3 regions of the Pseudoalteromonas sp. MMG013 genome follow, and region 3 is predicted to be linked to each of the others. Evidence: predicted binding sites of a transcription regulator. Region 3 holds the regulator's gene; each other region holds the start of a gene.

Region 1 (7,850 bases), on a different contig from region 3:
ACTTGGCTCATGATGACCATTAAAACCACTAATAACAAAGGTAAGAATATGCAAAAATTTAGGTTACTACCTTATATTCTCTGCACCTTGCTAGGCGCTATGATAACTCAAGCGCACGCAGCAATTAAGTCTATTGATGAGTTTACTGATAAACTTAATCATTTTCCTGGCTATTATACGTTTTTTGCCGATAACAACAGTGGCAAAATTTATTTAGACATTGATAAACTTAAACAGCCATTCCTATTACAGCATAGCTTGCCATACGGTGTTGGCTCAAATGACATTGGTTTAGACCGAGGTCAGCTAGGCGGCACGTATATGGTGCAATTTGAACGTTTCGGAAATAAAGTGATGTTACGTGCTTTAAACTCGTATTATCAAGCCAGTTCAGACAATGCAGCAGAACAACAAAGTGTGAAAGAGGCATTTGCATCGAGCATACTCCATGGCTTTAAAGTGGTTGCTGAGGATGATGACAGTGTATTGGTTGACTATACCCCTTATCTTTTAAGTGATGTACACGGCGTAAGTCGCACCCTTGCAGCACGTAAGCAAGGGAATTTCAGTTTAGATAGCGGACGAAGTGCCGTATTTATGCCACGTTCAAAAGCATTTGTTGATAATACCGAATTAGAAGCTTTATTGACATTTAAAGGCAATAAACCGGGTGAATTTGTACGTCAAGTCAGTGCAGACCCATATGCTATCACGGTCCATCAGCACCATTCTTTGGTAAAGTTGCCTGATAGCAATTACACACCTCGTCAATTTCATCCGCAGTCAGGGTATTGGAGTATTGAGCATAAAGATTACTCTGCTCCACTGGGGGAGTCGATGTATGTACGATATATTCCGCGTCATCGTTTAGCAAAAAAAGATCCTATGGCTGCGGTGAGTGAGCCAATAAAACCTATTATTTACTACCTTGATCCAGGTGTGCCAGAGCCTGTGAAAACGGCATTATTAGATGGCGCAACATGGTGGAATGATGCGTTTATTGCCGCAGGATACAAAAATGCATTTCGAGTAGAGATATTACCAGAAAATGCCGATCCTATGGATATTCGTTATAACGTTATTCAATGGGTGCATAGAGCAACACGAGGCTGGTCTTACGGAGCGTCAGTCATAGACCCGAGAACCGGTGAAATTATTAAAGGACACGTTACGCTGGGTTCTTTGCGTGTTCGACAGGATATTTTAATTGCTCAAGCATTAGCTGCACCTTTTGTTAAGGGCGATGAAGTAACTGAGCGTTTACATGCCATGGCACTTGACCGTATTCGTCAGCTAAGTGCACACGAAATAGGGCATACTTTAGGTATTGCACATAACTTTTCGGCATCGATTAAAGATAGGGCGTCAGTAATGGACTATCCACATCCGTTAGTGAGCTTTAATAACGAAGGTAAGTTGGATATTACTCAGGGCTATGCAAAAGGCATGGGAGCATGGGATAAGCAAGTTATAAAGTATGGGTACAGTGACTTCACAGCGACTAATGAAGCACAAGGGTTGAAAGCTATTTTGGCTGAAAATCGCACCCAAGGATTGGAGTTTATTTCTGATAGAGATGCGCGAGCGAAAGGCGGTGCTCACCCGACAGCGCATCTTTGGGATAATGGTAATGATCCATCTTTAGAGTTATTAAGGGTGTTAGATGTGCGTAGCCAAGCTTTGAGCACGTTTGGGATTAATAATTTGCAAACGGGTGAAGCGCTATCACAATTGGAAGAAAAGTTAGTGCCATTATATTTATTTCATCGTTTTCAAGTTGAGTCAGCGGTTAAATTGATTGGCGGCGTTGATTATGATTACGAAATACGTGGTGAACATCCCATAAAAGGGGCACAAGTTGTTGCAAAAGCACAGCAACAACAGGCACTAAAGGCGATGTTGGCAACCCTTGATGTAAAGACACTGCAAATACCAGAATCAATTTTGGCGTTGTTACCCCCCAAAGCTTATGGGGAGTCTAAAACACGGGAAAGTGTTTATGGACGTACTGGTTTAACATTTGATGCTATGGCATTACCTGAAGTATCAGTGAACCATACACTTAATTTGTTATTCAATACTCAGAGGTTAAATCGTGTTGCGCAGCAAGGAGCAAGAACATCAGCAGCGTTTAGCTTAGATGACCTACTGAGTCAGACATATGGATATGTATTTGGCCACCGTTCAGACACCGCAATGGGCGAGAAACTAGCACAGCGTGTGCAGTATTTAACGGCTAAGAAATTGGCTGAATTAAGCTTGAGTGATAAAGTAGACCCAGAGGTTCAGGCACAGCTGCGTTTTTATCTAGCGCAGCTAGTGGCTGATTATACGCAGAGCGGATTGTTTAATGATGTTAGTAAAGGCGATAGTGCGTTTAAGCATTATTTGTCAGAGCAAGTACAGCACTTTTTAATTTCAGGTAAATGGTTAGGTAGCTTTAAAGCCATCAAAACCCCACCAGGTTCACCGATTTAGTATTAAATAACGACTAAAAAAGCGTCATTCGGCGCTTTTTTGTCATATCACATTATTCAAAGCAGCAGCTTTTGATCAACTGCGTGATTATCTGTTGTGAAGGCGTTATTTTTTCCATGGCAAGGTACTCGTCGGGTTGATGAGCTTGTTTAATCGAACCTGGCCCCAGCACAATCGTCTCGCATCCCAATTGCTGAATAAAGGGGGCCTCCGTGCAATAATTTACCGCAACCGCTTTTTCCCCTGATATTTTTTCAGCAAGGCTAACTAACGCACTATCTTTTACACCATTAAAAGCCGGAATTGGCTCATGCATATCAATCACCGAGACGCTATTGGGGTACTCATCATTGATGGATTTTATAGAATTAAGTAACAGCAGTTGTAACTCTTGGATACTAAGCCCTGGGAGCGGGCGTATATCAATATGTAATTCACAACAGCCACAAATCCGGTTTGCATTATCTCCGCCGTGAATATGCCCTAGATTGAGTGTTGGGTAGGGGATTGCAAAATCCTCAATTGAATATTTATTCTTTATCTTTTCTTTTAACTGTAATAGCTTTGCAATGACGGTGTGCATTATTTCAATCGCATTGAGCCCTCGCTCAGGATCTGAGCTATGCCCTGAACGACCAATTATTCTAATCGCTGAAGTCATATGGCCTTTATGCATAAAAACGGGTGTCATATCGGTCGGTTCTCCAATAATACAGCGCTCAGGTTTTAGGGTTGGATGTTTTGCTATTTCTTGTGCGCCAGCCATGGTTGTTTCTTCGTCTGCGGTGGCCAAAATTAAAATCGGGGCAGTTTGTTTTGCTGTATCTAGCTGACTAATAGCCTCTAATACAAAGGAAAAAAAGCCTTTCATATCAATTGTACCAAGACCATATAACTTATTGTCTTTGATCGTTAAATTAAAAGGGTCTTGGCTCCAGCGGCTATCATCAAATGGGACCGTATCCGTATGACCAGCAAGCATTAAACCACCATCACCTTCACCGCGCTTTGCAAGTAAATTGTATTTCCCTGGGGCACTTGTCAGCTCAGTTATTTCAATATTAAAGCCTAAGTTTTCACACCAGCTGGCCAGCAAATTAATGGTGCTTAGATTACTCATGTTTAGAGATTCATCGAGAGCACTAATGGAAGGGCTGGCGATCAATTGTTGGTACATAGATAAAAAATCTGGGTTTTGCATAATATTTTCCAAAATATTTATTCAAAGTAATTGCATAACAATGTAAAGCTGTTTAAGATGAATATCAATTCACTTTTTCAGCATAAATATATTTTAAGGGCTAGCATGCGACGATAAATATTCACTATTTAATTCTATAACGATGTAAAAACGCAATTGATATTAAGAGAAAGTACAAAAGATGAAGAATGTAGTGATTATTGGCGCCAGTGGATATAGCGGCGCAGAGCTTGCCAGTTTAATAGCCAAACACCCCCACTTCTCCCTGAAGGGTTGTTATGTGTCAGAGCAAAGCTTGGATAAAAACAAGTTATTGAGTGAGTTGTATCCAGAACATACAGGTTTGCTCGACACTTTTTTATTACCGCTAACTGAGCAGGCATTGAACGTTATTTCTGATCAAGCTGATTATGTGTGTTTGTGCACAGATCATAAAGTGAGCGTTGAGTTAGCACCCAAGTTTTTAGCGCTAGGAAAAAAGGTGTTTGACTTGTCTGGTGGTTACCGGTTAGCAAACCGTGATGATTATGATAACTATTATGGATTTGAGCACCCATCCCCTGATTGGCTGGAAAAAGCGCAATATGGTTTAGCTGAGTGGTATGCAGCGGAGATTAAAAAGGCACAATTGATCGCGGTAGCTGGGTGTTACCCTACTGCAGCTCTTAATGCACTGAAGCCCTTGAAAGATGCCAACTTACTTTCGGATGAGCCTGTCATTATCAATGCGGTGTCGGGTGTTACTGGGGCGGGTAGAAAAGCCAATATGGCGACGCATTTTTGTGAGGTGTCACTTGCGCCATATGGGTTGTTTAATCACCGCCATACCCCTGAAATATCTCAATACCTTGAACACCCTGTTTTATTTACGCCACATTTGGGCAGCTTTGCGCGAGGCATTTTAGAAACTATTTACATCAAGTTAAAGCCTAATACGAGTGCCGCGCATGTTGAACAAGCGTATCAAGTGCTTGCTGATGAGCCTTTAATTCGCTTAAAAGGCAGTGTTTTGCCTTCAATTAAAGGGGTAGTTAAACAGCCTTACGTAGACATTGGGTGGCAGCAACAAGGTGAGCAGCTTATCGTGGTGGTTGCCATCGATAACTTACTAAAGGGGGCTGCGGGACAAGCAATTCAGTGCATGAATATTGTCAATGAACAGCCTAGTTACTTCGGTTTAAAGGAAAATAACGTATGAAGACCTGGGTAATTAAAGTGGGTGGTGCAGTTTTAAATCAAGATGATGCAGCGACAGAGTTGTTTAAAGAAATGGCTAAAATTGCAACATGTCACCCAAGCAACCAATTCATATTGGTCCATGGAGGGGGGGCATTAGTTGATAGGTGGTTAAGTGATGCTGGATTTGCAACGGCAAAGCATCAAGGGTTACGGATCAGTCCAAAAGAGCAAATGCCATATATTATTGGTGCGTTGTCTGGGTGCGCAAATAAGCAGCTCATGGCACAAGCTATTGTCGCAAATTTGCAACCTTTCGGTTGTAGTTTGTATGAAGCAGGCATAACAGTCACGCAAAAGTTAAAAGCCTTAGCCCAAGTTGGCCAGTGCCAAGTTGGGAAAACCGGTGTGCTCCCAGAGTTGTTGGCAATGGGCCGTTTACCGGTTGTAAGTTCAATAGGTATTGGTCCTGATGGGCAGTTATATAATGTGAATGCAGACGAAGCTGCGGAAGCTATCGCAAGTGCACTCGGTGCTGAACTCGTTTTTATGACTGATGTAGAAGCCGTATTAGATAAAAATAAGCAGCCTATTCGGCATCTGAATGCTGAGGGGATTAACATGCTTATTGAAACAGGAGTCATCGTGGGTGGAATGGAGGTCAAAGTAAAGACCAGCCTTCGCGCAGCCCAATATTTACGACGAGGAGTGTACATTTCAAGTTGGCAAAAGCCAGAAAACCTCTCGTTTCTGGTTGGCGGAAAACATGCTGGAACACAAGTTACACCTTAGGAATAAATACGATGATGACACATTTTTTAACAGGTTTGGAATTAAATAAAAACCAAGCCTTACAATTACTTAATTTAGCGCTAAATATTAAGCAACAACCTCAAGAATATAGTCAGGCACTGGCCGGAAAATCAGTCGTAACACTATTTGAGAAGCCAAGTTTAAGAACGCGATTATCTTTTGATATTGGCATTAATAAACTCGGAGGACATGCTGTTTATTTAGATCAACAAAATGGCGCGATGGGCAGTCGAGAGTCTGTGCGTGATTTTGCGTTGAATATTGCCACTTGGGCTGATTGTTTGGTCGCGCGAGTGAATCATCACAGCACACTGACTACGTTGTCAGAAAATTCGAGCATTCCCATTGTAAATAGTTTATGTGACTTGTATCACCCATGTCAGGCACTAGCAGACTTTTTAACCTTGCAAGAAGTTTATGGAGATGTCAGTAAACTTAAGTTGGCATTTATAGGAGCTGGCAATAATGTAACACATTCGTTGATGTTGCTGGCGGCCACTCTTGGAACAGATTTCGTTGTGGTGTGCCCCAAAGGGCATTCTCCCGATGCGCAGATAGTAAAACAAGCAGAACAAATCGCGGCAGTTAATGGTGCGTCTGTTTTGATTAGCGACAGAGTCGAAGCAGCCGCTGGTTCAAATGTTCTGTATGCAGATACGTGGGTGTCGATGGGCGACAATACACCACTTGAACATGTAAAACAGACATTTATGCCTTATCAAGTTAATCAAACTTTATTAGATCAAACCGGTGCCAGCTGTGTATTGCATTGCCAACCCGCGCATCGAGAGTATGAAATTACGTCACAAGTGATGGATGGCACCCATTCAAAAATCATTCAACAAGCTGAAAACCGGATGCATGCGCAAAATGCATTATTGGTCTCGTTGTTAAACCCAAATTATCTGTAAGGAAGATCATGAGTAAATTTAAGAAAGTGGTATTGGCATATTCAGGTGGTCTAGATACATCGGCAATTGTACCTTGGTTAAAAGAAACGTACGACTGTGAAGTTGTCGCATTTGTGGCTGATGTAGGGCAGGGCGCTGATGAGTTAACGGGTGTTGAAGAGAAAGCCATAGCATCAGGTGCGTCTGAATGTCACATTGTTGACCTAAAGGAAGAAATGGTCAGTGAGTATATTTACCCGACCTTAAAAACAGGTGCCATTTATGAAGGTACTTACTTGTTAGGTACCTCTATGGCTCGACCTATTATTGCAAAAGCTCAGGTTGAAGTAGCACGTAAAGTTGGCGCAGATGCGTTATCCCATGGTTGTACTGGCAAAGGTAATGATCAAGTACGTTTTGAAGCATGCTTTGCGGCTTTAGCACCAGATCTTGATGTAATTGCACCTTGGCGAGAGTGGGATTTGACCAGTCGTGAATCTTTATTGGACTACTTAGCGCAGCGTGATATTCCATGTGCCGCATCTGCGACAAAAATTTACAGTCGAGATGCAAATGCATGGCATATTTCACATGAAGGTGGTGAACTTGAAGACCCGTGGAATCAACCGAGTGAACAAGTTTGGACCATGACTAACTCTCCTGAAGAGGCCCCTGATAAGCCTGAGTACATATCGGTCTCTGTACAGAAAGGGCAAGTGGTTGCCGTAAACGGTGAGCGTTATAGCCCGTATAATTGCTTAGTTCAATTAAATAACTTGGCTGCACCACATGGCGTAGGCCGAATAGATATTGTTGAGAATCGCTTAGTTGGTATGAAATCACGAGGGTGCTATGAAACACCGGGTGGCACAGTCATGATGGCTGCATTACAAGCGGTAGATGAACTGGTACTCGATAAATCTAGTCGAAAATGGAAAGAAACATTGGGCAATGAGTTTGCGCATTTGGTCTATGACGGTCGTTGGTTTACACCATTAAAAGCGTCCATTTTAGCTGGCGCAGAAGCGTTATCAGACTTGGCGACGGGCGAAGTTGTGCTTAAGCTGTATAAAGGTCAAGTTCATGCGGTACAAAAGCAGTCGGTGAATAGCTTATATAGTGAAGATTTTGCAACATTTGGGGATGACGATGTGTATGACCAGTCTCATGCTGAAGGTTTTATTCGCTTGTTTTCATTATCAAGCAGAATAGCAACATTGAATAGTAAAGCAAAATAGTCAGATTTAATTGTACTGAGTTTGGAGAATAGACATGGCATTATGGGGTGGCCG
Region 2 (7,850 bases), on a different contig from region 3:
TTGAACTCGCTGCGGTATTAAAAGCTGATGAGTGTCAGATCTTTACGGATGTTGATGGCGTATATACAACTGATCCGCGTATTGAGTCTAAGGCAAAGCGTTTAACGCATATTACATGTGCTGAAATGCTTGCTTTAGCAAGTTTAGGTGCAAAGGTTCTGCATCTTCGATCGGTTGAAGCAGCTGGAAGGTATAAAGTGCCACTGAGGGTACTATCTAGCTTTTCTCCTGACACTGGTACTCTCATTACGTATGAAGAAGAGTCGATAGGGCATAGTCGTATAGCGGGCATTGCCGCTTCGCGTAATGAAGTGGAAATAAAGGTGCTAGGATGCGAGCAAAGTTTTAGCTGTCTTGGTGAGATCAAAGCATTGTGTGCTGAACAGCAGATTGAAATAGATATGATCGCGCAAACTCATCAACATAGTGGAAAAATAGACTATGCTTTTACAGTGCAGAGTAATGATCACTTACAGGTGATTGAGATATTGCAGTCAAACTTAAGGTGCATACGAGCACATAGCGTTGAAAGTAACGCGAATGTTGCTAAGGTTTCTGCGGTAGGGGTGGGCATAAAATCAAATTGCGAAGTGACCAATCAATTTTTTAGTGCTTTAACTCAAGAAGGTATAAAAACACTATTAGTTTCTAGTTCTGAGATTAAAGTCTCAGTATTAGTGGAAGAAAAATATCTAGAATTAGCTGTAAGGACGTTACACGCTACATTTTTCTCGGAAAGTACTGAGTAAGGACGATTTTTGCTTACTTTTACTGTAACTTTTCATTAAAATGAAAAAGACGCGGAATCTTTTAATTTTTGGAATAACAGGAGCAAGAGAATGCTAATACTAACTCGTCGAGTAGGTGAAACGCTGATGATTGGTGATGAAGTTACTGTAACTGTACTTGGTGTGAAGGGTAACCAAGTGCGTATTGGTGTAAATGCACCTAAAGATGTTTCAGTTCACCGTGAAGAAATCTACATGCGTATTCAGGCTGAAAAGTCTAATCCAACGACTGGCAATATCTGATCAGCACATAAGAATTTGTGAAAATAGCCACTTATATGTGGCTATTTTTTTGCTTGAGATAAAATAAATGCGCGTGTATCTTCGCTGATAGAGTGATTAGATAGGTATTGCATTCGCTGATTGCTTTTTAACACCAATCCTTTATTTGTTTCAATAATAGAGTCAACGCTTTGCCATGTTAACCGATAATGCTTATACGGGTTTTTGGCCTCAATTTGCGTCTCGTCAATATTCAGTTCAACTGTGCTACCACTTGCTCGGCTCAACATTTGACGTGCGACCCACCACGGTCGACGGTAGTAAAATGCCAAGCACTCTACGACAGCGAGTAAAATGAGAAAATTTCCTACATAGTGTTTTTCTAGCCCGTAAATACTAAATAGTCCCAAAGTGATGAGCAACCCGAGTAAAAAATACTTGGGCTTATTATGATCGCCAAGCTGAATTGATTCATCAAAACATTCTTGGAAATACGGCTTATCTAATACGAATCTTTCTGTGTACATATACGCTCCTAATGCTTAGCACATTGTACCGTATTGCTAAGAACCACGCACCAACCTTGCTAGATACGCCTATTAGAAGAATAGAGCTGCTATTCATGCACTTTAATAAATTGCGTTTTTGGTATTACCAATTTATTTTTGCTCTTATAGTGACAGTTGTAAGGTGATTTAGATGTTATAACTTCGATATTCCCCCCTTTTATTTTGAATATTTTTCATGTTTATGCTGTTTTAGAGCTAAGAGTTTACTTGTTTTTCTTTTAACTCATTGATATTTATTGGTAATCACAATTTGGTATTACCAATTTACAATGTTATTTACTTGTGAGAAGGTTTTGGTATGATGGGTGAATAAATATTTATAAAAAACGATTATTAACGCAGGTTGTATTTGTCGAAAGACTAAAGGGGAGAGTTATGGATATAGGCGCATTGTTAATAGAGGCTGCCAGCTTGATGCTAACAGGCATGATTGGAGTCTTTGTGTTTTTATCTATTCTAATTTTGGCCGTGACGAATTTGTCTAAACTGGCCAAGTCTGACACAGAAGTTCCAATCGTTCCGACTAAACACCGTCAGTTATCAAACGGGGTGCCCAGTGCTCATATTGCCGCAATAAGTGCCGCAATCTCGCAATACCGAACAAAACAATAATAGGGGTCTTTCATGTCACAATTAAAGCTAACAGAGCTCGTTTTACGAGATGCACATCAATCTTTGCTGGCAACACGTATGCGCTTAGAAGATATGCTGCCTATCGCCGAAAAACTAGATAAAGCAGGTTATTGGTCGGTTGAGTCGTGGGGAGGAGCCACTTTTGATTCATGTATTCGTTATTTGGGAGAAGATCCATGGGAGCGTATTCGTGCATTAAAAGAAGCGATGCCCAATACAAAACAACAGATGTTATTGCGAGGTCAAAATTTACTGGGCTATCGGCATTATGCCGATGATGTTGTTGAAAAATTTGTTGAGCGAGCGCATAAAAATGGCGTTGATGTTTTTCGTATTTTTGATGCAATGAATGATGTTCGTAACTTAGAAACGGCTATTAAAGCCGCAATTAAAGTGGGTGCACATGCCCAGGGGACAATCTCTTATACGGTAAGTCCGGTACACACCTTAGACATGTGGCTAGAGCAAGCAAAACAGCTCGAAGCTATGGGATGTCACTCAATATGTATTAAAGATATGGCTGGGTTACTTAAGCCATATGATGCAGAACAATTAATACTTGGTTTGAAAAGTACGGTATCAGTACCAATTGCCATGCAGTGCCATGCGACCACGGGGTTAAGCACTGCAACTTATCAAAAGGCCATTGATGCGGGTATTGATATGTTAGATACCGCGATCTCTTCGATGAGTATGACATATGGACACAGTGCAACTGAGACGATTGCAGCTATTACGGAAGGTACGGCACGAGATACAGGGTTAAACTTGGCTGAACTTGAAGAAATTGCAAGTTACTTTCGTGAAATTCGCAAAAAGTATGCTGCATTTGAAGGGAGTTTAAAAGGCGTTGATGGTCGGATCCTATTGGCACAAGTACCTGGTGGTATGTTAACTAACATGGAAAACCAGCTCAAAGAACAAGGTGCAGCAGATAAGTTGGATGATGTACTTAAGGAAATTCCTAACGTTAGGAAAGATTTAGGCTATTTACCTCTGGTAACACCAACGTCGCAAATAGTGGGGACGCAAGCGGTACTCAACGTGTTGACGGGTGAGCGTTATAAAACCATCACGAAAGAAACTGCGGGCGTATTAAAAGGTGAATATGGCTCAACACCTGCACCAGTTGATAAAGCACTGCAGTTGAAAGTACTCGATGGTGCTGAAGAAATTCAATGCCGACCTGCAGATCTTATCAAACCTGAACTAGCAAGTTTACATACTGAATTACTTGATAAAGCGAAAGATGAGGCGATTGAGCTTGCGTCGGAACAAATTGATGACGTATTAACCTATGCGCTATTCCCTCAAGTTGGCCTAAAGTTCTTGAAAAACAGGCACAACCCAGATGTGTTTGAACCAAAGCCGACCTTAGTAGAGTCAAGTCAATCAAAAGTACAGAATAAGCCAACGCCAAGCAAAGCGAGTCCAGAGCGATATAGTGTGCAAGTTGATGGCAAAGTATATGACGTTGTGGTTGCGGCCGGCGGAGAGCTAAAAGAAGTTAAGGTGAAAGACAGTGAGCTGATCCCACAGTCCGCATCGGTGAGCTCTTCAGAGACGTTAAATGCACCATTGGCTGGTAATATTTTCAAATTGAAAGTGCGTCCAGGGGAGCGAGTCGAGCAAGGTGATGTTGTCTTGATTATGGAAGCCATGAAAATGGAAACGGAAGTCAGAGCGACTTCAAGTGGGACCATCTCTGAAGTGTTGGTATCAGAAGGTGACTCGGTCTCGACTGGCGATGCCATGATAGCGTTGGCTTAGGAGTTGGTATGGACGGGTTATTAAATTTATGGCAAGCCACAGGCATTGCCAATTTTACGATTCCAGCACTGATAATGATGGCCGTAGGGTGCGGTTTACTCTATTTGGCAATAGCCAAAGGGTTTGAGCCATTACTATTAGTACCGATTGGTTTTGGTGCTATTTTAACAAACATCCCTGTCGCTGGGCTTGCTGAACCAGGGGGCTTATTATATTACGTTTATTATATTGGTATCGACAGTGGCGTGTTTCCATTGCTGATATTTATGGGCGTTGGCGCAATGACTGATTTTAGTGCGTTGATTGCTAATCCGCGCATGCTGTTGCTTGGCGCGGCTGCGCAGTTTGGTATTTTTGCGACATTATTCGGTGCGATTGCGCTAAATTACGTGCCCGGTTTCGAATTTACATTAAAGGATGCGTCGGCGATTGCGATTATAGGGGGAGCTGATGGCCCAACGGCTATTTTCTTAGCATCTAAACTCGCCCCTGAACTGCTAGGCGCCATTGCAGTCGCTGCTTATTCTTACATGGCATTGGTACCAATCATTCAGCCTCCGATTATGCGTCTGTTAACTACACCGCAAGAGCGCTCTATTGCAATGCCACAATTAAGAGTTGTGTCGAAAAAAGAAAAAATACTATTTCCATTAATGGTACTTAGTCTCACTATTTTATTTCTGCCGTCGGCAACACCGCTTGTTGGTATGTTTTGTTTAGGAAACTTAATGCGAGAGTGTGGTGTGGTTGATAGATTGAGTAACACAGCGCAAAATGAGTTAATTAACATAACAACCATATTCTTAGGTTTGGCTGTTGGTTCAAAGCTTGCCGCAGAGCACTTTTTGACTGTAGAGACCTTAGGTATTTTGTTACTGGGGGCACTTGCTTTCTCTATTGGTACCGCATCGGGTGTTTATATGGCAAAAATAATGAATCGTTTGTCGAGCAACCCGATAAACCCACTGGTTGGCGCTGCTGGAGTATCGGCGGTCCCGATGGCTGCTAGAGTCGTTAATAAGGTAGGTCTTGAAAGTAATCCACATAACTTTTTATTAATGCACGCAATGGGCCCAAATGTAGCGGGTGTATTGGGCAGCGCTGTTGCCGCAGGTATTTTACTTGCCTTAGTAGGCTAAGCGAAACAAACAATAAGACTCCAACCGACTGCGCAGTTCAGGCTGCGCTTTTTTTGTACCTGCTATTTATGATATAACTGGCTCATTATATTTTTGTGAGCATTACCATGAACATATTCGTTATCTTAGGTGGTTTATTTGTTGCTTTGTTGGTATTGGTGCCATTGTTGGAGAGGTACCAACAGAAGATGGGCTTAGATAAAATGCAGCGTTATAGCAAATATATATTCCCGCTTGTTATGGTGTCGCTGGTGATAAAGCTACTCTATATGCTTTGGTATGAATAACTGAATGTGTGCATGTACAATTTTAATAAAATATAACGCATTAAATCACGTGTTCCGGTATTAATACTTGCGTATATAGACAGAGCATATACCAAAATTTAGTCGAATTTCTAAGCCATTCAGCTATTGCAATATGTTGGGTTAATTTGGTTTGAACGAAAAGGCGCGGTTAAGCGCCTTTTGTTTATCTTGGGTAGCGTGTCTATTCACTCATTGTAGCTTGCTGTAAATGAGATTGAATAAATGCAGTGGCCTCTGCGTAGTCGTGGTCAAGCCTGTCCCGCAACGCAATTAATTGATCCGCGGATAGGTCATTTTCTTTACATTGACGTTCAAACTCGATTGCCGTCTCGGCAACCTTTTCAGCACCAATGGTGTTTGAAATGGATTTAAGTTGATGGCATGCTTCAACAATACTGTTTTGATCCATAGAGATCACTGCACCATTGACTTCTCTTGTTAGCATGCTGCTTTGTTCTAAATACATCCGGAAAAATCTAAGCTGCTTGGCTTCGTCATGGTTTACGTATTTATTTAGGGTTTCTAAGTTAACCGGGGGAGCGCTTTCACTAAGCGCCGCTAATTCGTTAATATTGTCACCTTGCGACATGTCAACGGTATCCTCGGCATTCACACTCGCAGATTCATTTTCAACCGACGTGGATTGAGCTGCTGGCGTAGGCAAGTCTTTTGCGTGCTTTTCTTGCCACTTCAATAGGGTGGCCTCTAATACATTTAATTCAACTGGCTTGGTAATATAGTCATTCATGCCTGTTGCAATGCAGCGCTCCCTCTCACCTTTTAATGCATTAGCAGTCACAGCAATAATATACGGCTGAGCATTGATATCTGCACTTTGCTCGGCAATATCTCTGATCTGCGTAACCATGTCATATCCTGACATTTTTGGCATGTGTAAATCCGTGAGAATAATCGGGAAGTTACCTTTTTGCCATACTTCTAAACCTTCTTCACCGTTTTCAGCAACTTCGACACCATAACCCAATAAATGTAGTTGGTCTGTTAACACTTGCTGGTTAAGTACATTATCTTCAACCAACAGTACTAACTTGTTTTCAGCACGAGCTTGATCGACGTTCAGGTAAGTATTCATACTTTTTGAAGGTTTCAATGCTTTAGGCTTATGGAGCCCTGCAGCAACCATGACTGACGTCATAAATGAGCTTTTACAGAGTGGCGCCGCATTGAGGTAGAAAATATTTTGATGATTGACAGCGGCTTCATCCATAGTACTGAGCACAATAACTTGCTGTTTGTTATTTTCCAATGAATATAGTAAAGACCGTAATTGATCGTTGACCGGAGCCATGCCTTCGAGTCCATCTAAAACCCAAATAACTTTTTCTTGATATTGAAACTCATCAAATTCGTCCATTGAGCCCAGAGCAACGGTGTTTGCGCCCATGAAAGATAAATAACGACACAATATATTACGCCTGTCATTGTTGTTCGTCAGAACAACAACTCTGCGTTGCTCAAGTTTGCTCTTATGCGCGTATTCCACTTTACCTTGTGTGCTAAATGGCAGTTCAACAACAAACTCACTGCCCATACCAATATCGCTGTTTACCTGTATAGAACCGAGCATTAATTCAATGAGACTTTTACAAATTGATAAACCCAGTCCTGTGCCCCCAAATTCACGGGTGATAGACCCTTCAGCCTGAATAAACGGGTTAAATATTTCACGTAATTGAGTTTGCGTCATACCTTTACCATTATCCGTTACGCGAAAACGCAAGGTGTAATGTTCCGATGTATTTTGCGCAACTTCAACGCTGATTTTGACAAACCCTTGGCGGTTAGCTTCAGTGGTGGTGAACTTAATTGCGTTACTGCACAGGTTATACAAAACTTGGCGAACGCGGACGGTATCACCAACTAGGTTATTGGGGATATCAGGTGCGATAGCCAGTTCCAAGTCTAGTTTTCTTTTTTTAGCGACAGATGATAATACGCGAGCCACTTCTTCTATTGTTTCTGAGACAGAGAATACGCTATTGTCTATTTGGAGTTTGCCGGCTTCAATTTTAGAGAAATCTAAAATGTCATCTAAGATCCCTAGCAGAGAAAACGCTGAATCACGGATAATCGTGGTTAATCGGTGCTGTGCACCATCTAATTCAGTTTGACGCAGCAGATCGATAGTACCAATTACGCCATTCATTGGTGTTCTGATCTCGTGGCTCATTGTCGCTAAAAATGTGGTTTTTGCGTCATTGGCACGCTCAGCGTTGAGCGTGGCCTTTTCTAATGCAAGCGTACGAGCTTGAACTTCTGTTTCAAGGCTAGTTTGTAATTGTTTTAGCTCTTTTTGTGATTCTTGATTGTTATCAATCACCGACTGCACTTGATGTAAAACATTGTTGATAGCGAACGCAATACTTTCGAGGCCGAAACCTAAATCACTATTTAAATGTA
Region 3 (7,850 bases):
TTCATGGTGTTTTTTTCGGAAGAACTCTGATGAATGTTTCATTGGGTTTTATCATACCTAACTCATGTCGAGCACGCTCTTCAACGCCCTCTAGGCCAAGTTTTAAATCTTCAATATCGGCTTTTAATAGCTTATTGCGTTTTAATAGCTTTTCATTAAGATTTTGATGTGCATCTACTGCACTTTTCAATCTCGTGTAATCCTGTAATCCATTATGGCCAAACCAAAGCTGATATTGAATAAAGGCCGCTAAACAAATTAAAGCAAACTGAAATAAGCGCATTGTTTAGTTCCTACTGTTTATTGTGCATATTACGAGATTAACGTGAGCGTTTTTTTATTATTCTGACATTTTTCCAGTTAATCATACTGGCTAACAACATTTCTCTTAAGCTCAAAACTCTAGGTCCAATTGCTTTACTGTATTGCCACTGATGCCCACAGCATGCCGCAACCATTAAGGCTTTTGCGGGTTTAAACATGATTGTAGAAACTCCCTTCTGACTTTGTCCTGAACAATCAAACCATCCATGTTGATTGCAATGAATCATATTGTCTCTTACTTGATCTATGGTGTCTATGACAATACGTGTCAATCCCTTATGAGATAGCATCACAGGCACGACTAACCCGACCGTCCCATGGCGAGAAAAATAGTGTTTACACACGTCCATTTGCCATTTAGGTTGCGCTTTTTGCGGACTTAACCAAGTGCCATTTTGACTGTCTAATTGCAAGGGCACACTTCCTTGCACTATATCTCGCGCTGCACGCTCAACATAGTAAGGTAAACTTAATAAAGCCCGTGGCAACTGCTCAGCAGTTGCATTTTCTGTCAAAGCTGGAATTTCACGTGCATAAAATACATTAACTAACTCAGCAAATTGTAATCGCTCACGTTCGTCATGCCATAAACTGCTTTGCTCGTTTGACATTGCTATATACTGTTCGCCCACGCTACCTCCCAGTCACTGTGAAAGTTATAGCATGGCAGATTAAAGCAAGCTAGCCTTTCGGCTTTTCTCCAAGCCGAGCTTCACCATTTTCCATAAATTGCACAACGCCGGTTCGTTTTTTACCAACCAATAAGCTGCCGTCACATAAAAACATGAAGTTTTGCCAACAACGCTGAAAAACTGCAAAATTTGTCTCGATAACTTGTTCACGTGACATACAAAAATATACAGTGGTATTCGCTTCCCACCCCAAATGCGATGTAATTACGTCAGGAAGCGACTCCTCACCGGCTTCCCAAGGCTTTTCCCAATCAACATTTTCAGACCAGCTATCCTCTTTTCCTACCCACTCAGATGGATTAAAAAAATCAGGGTGATCTTGATCTCGGCTTATCATGGTGCTCCACAATACTGCCGCTCGCGCTTTCGTCATTGGCTTAATCGCCGCAAGATCTTGTTCTGAGATCGGTAAATCTTGATGTTTAAAAACCCATGCTTTTCTAAACTCATCAAGCGCAATATAATTCATACAACAGCCCAGTCTGGCAAATATTAACGCGCAGTATACCGCACACTAAACGGAACGAACAATGAAGCAAACACTAAAACCCGGTATTTATCAGCATTACAAAGGTCAGCAATATCGTGTCTTTCACATCGCAACTCACAGTGAAACACAAGAAAAAATGGTCGTCTATCAAACCCTCTATGGTGATTTCGATTTTTGGGTTCGTCCTTTCACGATGTTTGTTGAAAACGTCACATGTGATGGCGTTGAAACTCCACGCTTTAAATACCTTGGTGATAAATAAGATACTTCATAACCCCTAGCGGCAGGTCACCTTTTTATGGCAAGATAACTCATTCTCCTCAGACCAGTCGTTAGGTACAAAGTGAACTTCCAAGGTACAAACAATTACATTGCTAGTAGTGCATTAAAACAAGCAGTAAATGCTGCAATTATATTAGAAAAGCCGCTTTTAATTAAAGGAGAGCCAGGCACGGGTAAAACACTACTCGCAGAAGAACTTGCAAAAAGCCTCAATACCAACCTCATTCAATGGCATATCAAATCAACCACAAAAGCACAACAAGGGCTGTATGAATACGATGCCGTATCTCGACTAAGAGACAGTCAACTCGGTGAACAACGAGTGCATGATATTAATAATTACATTGTAAAAGGTAAATTATGGCAAGCCTTCACGGATCCTTCGCGTCCGGTGCTGCTCATTGATGAAATTGACAAAGCTGATATCGAGTTTCCCAACGATTTACTATTAGAGCTCGATAAAATGGAGTTTCATGTTTATGAAACAGGTGAACGTGTTAAAGCAAAAGTCCGCCCGATAGTCATTATTACATCGAATAATGAGAAAGAGCTCCCTGATGCTTTTTTGCGACGCTGTTTCTTTCACTATATCGACTTCCCTTCCACCCAGCAGATGCAAAAAATCATTGATGTTCATTACCCTAATATCAAAGCTAACTTGGTACAACAAGCATTAGAAAGCTTTTTTAAACTCAGGGATGTGCCAGGGCTTAAGAAAAAACCAAGTACCAGTGAATTATTAGATTGGCTAAAGTTGCTAATGGCTGAAGATATCGACAGTACAACCTTACATGATAAACAGCATCAAGGTGGTTTAATGCCATTATTTGGGGCTTTGCTTAAGAATGAACAAGATGTGAGCTTAATTGAGAAGCTGGCCTTTATAAGTAAGCGTTAACTGATGCTTATCGAATTTTTCTTTACATTAAAACGCTACGGCTTAAAAGTCAGTCCTCGAGAACTGCTTGACTGTATCAACGCACTAAACAAAGGTTTAGCGTTTGCTGACATCGATGCATTTTACGACCTCAGTAAAATTATTTTTGTTAAAGATGAAACCCAGTTTGACAAATTTGACCGCGCTTTTGCCGATTACTTTCAAGGTCTTGAATCTATCGACTTATTATCGCAATTACAGACTAATAATGAACTCCCCCATGACTGGTTACGAAAAGAGTTCGAAAAAAACTTATCCGATGAAGAAAAACAACAATTGGATGCGCTCGGTGGATTAGATAAGTTATTAGAAACGCTAAAACAACGATTAGCCGAGCAAAAAGAACGCCATGCAGGTGGCAATAAATGGGTTGGCACTGGTGGCACATCTCCGTTTGGCGCGTATGGCTATAACCCTGAAGGGATCCGAATTGGCCAAGAAGGAAACCGACAGCGCCAAGCCGTTAAAGTGTGGGATAAGCGTCAATATCGCAATTTAGACGCTAACACTGAAATGACCAGCCGAACCATGAAACTTGCACTGAAAAAGCTCAGAAAGTTTGCAAAAAGTGGTGCCAGCGAGCAATTGGATCTTAATGAAACGATAGCTGCAACGGCAAAACAAGGCGGTATGCTCGATGTCAAAATGGTCCCTGAACGACATAATGCCATTAATGTCATTATGCTGTTCGATATTGGTGGTTCAATGGATGAATACATTCATTTATGCGAACAGCTATTTGGTGCTGCACACAGTGAATTTAAGCATTTGGAGTTTTTTTATTTTCACAATTGTGTTTATGAACAAGTTTGGCAAGATAACCAAAGACGCGATAGCGAGTCGCTTGACACATATCAGCTTATCAACCGCTTCGGTAAAGACTATCGACTTATTTTTGTGGGTGATGCCACTATGGGGCCCTATGAGATCACATATTCGGGTGGTAGCGTAGAGCATTGGAACCATGAAGCTGGCAGTGTCTGGCTTCAACGCCTCACTCAGCATTTTGAAAAAGTTGCTTGGTTAAACCCACAACCCAGAACGCACTGGCCCTACTACCAGTCAATAGATATCATTGCTGAACTAATGCACAACCGTATGTACCCATTAACATTAGACGGTATAAGTAAAGCGATAAAAGTACTGACTTAATGGTATGGTCAACGTCTAATTTGGACACAAAAAAGCCGCGACGTACGCGGCTTTTTTAATTTCATCGTCTATTAAGACATGAAATCAACACCTTCTTGGATGTCTTTGTTAAGTGTTGCAAGCATATCTTCTTTTGCTTTTTGCTCAAATGCGCTTAGTTCGCCGTAAGAAAGAATTTCTTCTACGCCGTTTTTACCTAAACGTACTGGGTGAGCAAAATATGGTGCATCGCCATTTTCAACAGCAACGTACGCATAATCTACAACATCTTGACCCTGTAGACCTTTAACCAATGAGAAGCAGAAACGTGCTGCAGCTGCACCCATTGAAAGTGTTGCTGAACCACCACCTGCTTTTGCATTTACCACTTCAGTACCTGCATTCTGGATACGAGGCGTTAAAGCAGCAACTTCTTCATCAGTGAACGAAACGCCTTCAACTTGTGAAAGAAGTGGTAAAATGGTAGTACCTGAGTGGCCACCAATGACTGGTACTTTCACTTCAGACACATCAACACCTTTCAATTCAGCAATAAATGCTTCCGAACGAATGACATCTAATGTTGTAACACCAAATACGCGAGATGCTTCATAAGTACCCGCTTTTTTGAATACTTCAGCAACAATTGGCACAGTACCATTTACTGGGTTAGTGATAACACCCACTAGCGCTTTAGGGCAGCTACGTACAATACCTTCAGCAAGTGTTTTAATAATACCTGCGTTTACGTTGAATAAATCAGCACGGTCCATACCTGGTTTACGAGGCATGCCAGCTGGGATCAATACAATATCAGCACCAGCAAGTGCAGCGTCTAGGTCATCCGCACCAAAACCAGCTACTTTAACTGCCGTTGGGATATGAGAAAGGTCAACAGCAACACCTGGTACTACCGGTGCAACGTCGTATAAAGATAATTCAGAACCTGCAGGTAAACCGTTTTTAAGTAAAAGTGATAAAGCTTGACCAATACCGCCAGCGGCACCCAATACAGCAACTTTCATGTGAATACTCCATAAATTGAAGGTAAATTTAGGGTGCGTCCCTCAATTAAAATCTAAGTTTAAATACCATCTCAGCAATCAGATACATAATGCGTAAACCCCATCACCATTAGGTGACATTGAATACACAACAAAAGCGCTAACATGACAATTAAAAGTAACCATTTCACATGAATTATAATCAACTTTCATACACAAATTTACGTTCCATGTGTACTCAACAGCATAAAAAACCCATATTAGTTACTGCAAACTCAGCTAAAAAAGACAAACATACCCAAGAATGCAGTAAAGATAATGAAAAGCGCAGGTAAAAACAAATTAATCCGAGTTATTTTCATGATTTTTTCGACTATAGTTGTAAAGCTAACAGCACTGGCGCTTTACGCGTGTGACAGAACCTGAATATCAGCACAGTAAAATTTGGGTCACAACGTAGTTTTGTGTAGAATCCCAACATCACCATTTGAATTATGGATTGTTATGCAGCCTCAAGAAAAACAAGAAGCGCTGGTTAAAGCGTTTAAAGCTTTACTCAAAGAAGAAAACTTTGGTTCACAAGGAGAAATTGTTGACGCTTTAAAAGACCAAGGCTTTGACAATGTGAGTCAGAGCAAGGTGTCACGCATGCTCAGTAAATTCGGTGCGGTACGAACCCGTAATGCAAAACAAGAAATGGTCTATTGTTTGCCTGCTGAGATGGGAGTGCCGACAGCTAAAAGCCCACTGCGCCAATTGGTCATTGATATTATCCATAACGAAATGATGATAATTATTCGAACTAGCCCCGGCGCCGCACAACTTATTGCCCGATTACTTGATTCGTTAGGAACTGCAGATGGCGTACTCGGCACAATTGCTGGTGATGACACCATATTTATAGCCCCAGCCCAAATCTCAGAAATTGATGCAACGCTTGAGCGAGTAAAAACGTTATTTGACAACGTTTAGGCCGGCCTAAAAATCACTCTTCACAATTTTGTGCCATCGTACTAAGGAATTGGACCGATGGTGCAAAAAATGCCGCCCCCATATCTGCCTGATTATAATCCAACCATAGGTCGTATTTATCTGGAGTGCCTAAACGAGACATTAGAACATCTTCAAACGCTTGGCCATGTGCCGAACAACTCACCCACAAACTACCTTGCTCAAATACATCCCCAAACGGCATGCTTTGATCAAGTAAGGTCGCTAAACCATCTTCGTTTACTAACTCAGCTAGAGTTGCATGACTATTTTCTTTTTGCGGAGAAATCAGGGTGTTATCTAAACGCGTTCGGCCCATCACTTGTTCCTGCTCATCAAGTGTTAGTATTTGCCATGTGTCAATGTCAAACTTCACTCGTTGAACATGCACATAACTTCCTTGATTATCATCATGCTGCGGGTTATTGACTAAAGCTACTTGACGTTTAAAGCGCCCATGAGGTGCATTTCCACCATAAATAAAGCCGTTAAAATCTCGGCCATCTAAAAACCGAAAGCCTCTAACATTTGCCACTAGCTCAACACTAGGTGCAAGCATGTGCAATACACTTTGTGCAAAAAGGTGATTAACATCTTCTCTATCTGAACGGATCACGTACATTAAATCAAAAGGCTGGCTATGCATTAAGTGTTCAGCACTGCTTACATGAGGAAAGCTTTTTAATTCAGGAGGAATATACTCAGGGTAAATATGCGGCCAATATTGTGCTCCAATGGCCACAAAGCTACTCACCATCGACTCCGAAAAACGATCACTCAGTTCATTTTGTAATCGTTCACAATGTGCCAATGTAGCACGCACAGCCTCATCATGCCCATCTAGTACATTAAAAAACAAATGTAAACCATGGAGGTTTGCTTCAGCACAGACTCCTGATTGCGCTTGCGCCATGCTTTTTTCCTTACTTAATTCAGCTCTTGCTCAGAAAAGAAATTTACCGCATGTGCTTTAATTTTAAAAGAGACAGGTAAATTAGTATCAATTGTTTTGTCTGTGGGCGCAGGAACCTCTAACTGTTGTTGTTCAAAACGTACCCGATAAACATATTCAGTGCCCACAAAGCGCTGTTGTTCAACTCGCACTTGCCCATTTGGGTCATTAACCAACTCTAAGTGCTGTGGTCGTACATAGATTTGCCCTTGCTGCTGAGATTGCAACAAAGGAACCATTGAGCTCACGTCACCAAAATCAGTGCTAACACCGGCACCGTTATAACGAGTCGCCTTTAAATAAATTCCTTGACCTAAAAACTCAGCTACAACTTTATTACTTGGCTGTTGAAACAAAGTTTTCGCACACCCTAGTTGCGCGATTTGACCTTCATGCATAATCGCTAACTTATCCGAAAATGCAAACGCCTCATCTTTTGAATGACTGACAAATATAGCTGAGACTTGCTGATCTTTAATAATCGCTCGAATGTCATTAATAAGCTGATATCGAACCTGCGCATCTATATTGGAAAACGGCTCATCTAGCAATAATAAGTTTGGACGGTACGCCAACGCTCTTGCAATCGCAACACGTTGCTGTTGACCTCCCGAAAGCTCATGAGGATAACGTGACTTAAAATTATTTAAGTGTACTAACTCCAACATTTCATCTACGCGCTTTAAGCGCTCTGGTTTATCAAGCTTATTTAGACCAAACCCAATATTCTGCGCAACCGTTAAATGAGGAAATAACGCATAATCTTGGAACATCATCCCTATATTTCTGTGCTGAGGCGCGACAAAGTGGCGCTCATCACTCATACACTGGCCATTAATCACAACCGATCCATGCTGCGGTTGAATAAGCCCCGCAATGGCTTTCAAAGTTGTTGTTTTCCCACAACCACTAGCCCCTAACAAGCAGACTATTTCATTTTGTTCGACGGCTAAATTAAGCGCTTTAATAACTGATTGACCGTCATACTGATACGACAAATTTTGTAATAGCAAACTACTCATTAGTTGTGTTGCTCCATAGATCGATT

The links. The regulator ArgR, encoded in region 3, controls arginine synthesis, uptake and breakdown. The targets are predictions, from matches to a motif close to ANTGAATANNTATTCANT.
Region 1: argC (N-acetyl-gamma-glutamyl-phosphate reductase) is a predicted target of ArgR. The motif match lies at 3,736-3,753, and genes of this name have one in related genera.
Region 2: J8L98_RS05300 (OadG family transporter subunit) is a predicted target of ArgR. The motif match lies at 1,884-1,901, and genes of this name have one in related genera.

Annotation. Positions count from the first base shown of each region.
Region 1 covers NZ_JAGJEE010000010.1:91,051-98,900, forward strand. The annotation lists gene J8L98_RS11510 (zinc-dependent metalloprotease) at 49-2,478, shown strand; gene argE (acetylornithine deacetylase) at 2,531-3,679, opposite strand; gene argC (N-acetyl-gamma-glutamyl-phosphate reductase) at 3,861-4,877, shown strand; gene argB (acetylglutamate kinase) at 4,874-5,647, shown strand; gene J8L98_RS11530 (ornithine carbamoyltransferase) at 5,659-6,579, shown strand; gene J8L98_RS11535 (argininosuccinate synthase) at 6,588-7,796, shown strand; gene argH (argininosuccinate lyase) at 7,831-7,850, shown strand, end outside.
Region 2 covers NZ_JAGJEE010000004.1:54,030-61,879, reverse strand. The annotation lists gene J8L98_RS05315 (aspartate kinase) at 1-749, shown strand, start outside; gene csrA (carbon storage regulator CsrA) at 840-1,031, shown strand; gene J8L98_RS05305 (YcxB family protein) at 1,073-1,537, opposite strand; gene J8L98_RS05300 (OadG family transporter subunit) at 1,955-2,191, shown strand; gene oadA (sodium-extruding oxaloacetate decarboxylase subunit alpha) at 2,204-3,982, shown strand; gene J8L98_RS05290 (sodium ion-translocating decarboxylase subunit beta) at 3,991-5,121, shown strand; gene J8L98_RS05285 (hypothetical protein) at 5,229-5,408, shown strand; gene J8L98_RS05280 (ATP-binding protein) at 5,611-7,850, opposite strand, start outside.
Region 3 covers NZ_JAGJEE010000018.1:84,244-92,093, forward strand. The annotation lists gene ispD (2-C-methyl-D-erythritol 4-phosphate cytidylyltransferase) at 1-5, opposite strand, end outside; gene ftsB (cell division protein FtsB) at 2-283, opposite strand; gene J8L98_RS16120 (hypothetical protein) at 321-956, opposite strand; gene J8L98_RS16125 (DUF2947 domain-containing protein) at 1,006-1,485, opposite strand; gene J8L98_RS16130 (DUF1653 domain-containing protein) at 1,547-1,768, shown strand; gene J8L98_RS16135 (MoxR family ATPase) at 1,850-2,686, shown strand; gene J8L98_RS16140 (VWA domain-containing protein) at 2,690-3,877, shown strand; gene mdh (malate dehydrogenase) at 3,949-4,881, opposite strand; gene argR (transcriptional regulator ArgR) at 5,365-5,832, shown strand; gene J8L98_RS16155 (Dyp-type peroxidase) at 5,846-6,763, opposite strand; gene J8L98_RS16160 (ABC transporter ATP-binding protein) at 6,778-7,824, opposite strand; gene J8L98_RS16165 (iron ABC transporter permease) at 7,824-7,850, opposite strand, start outside.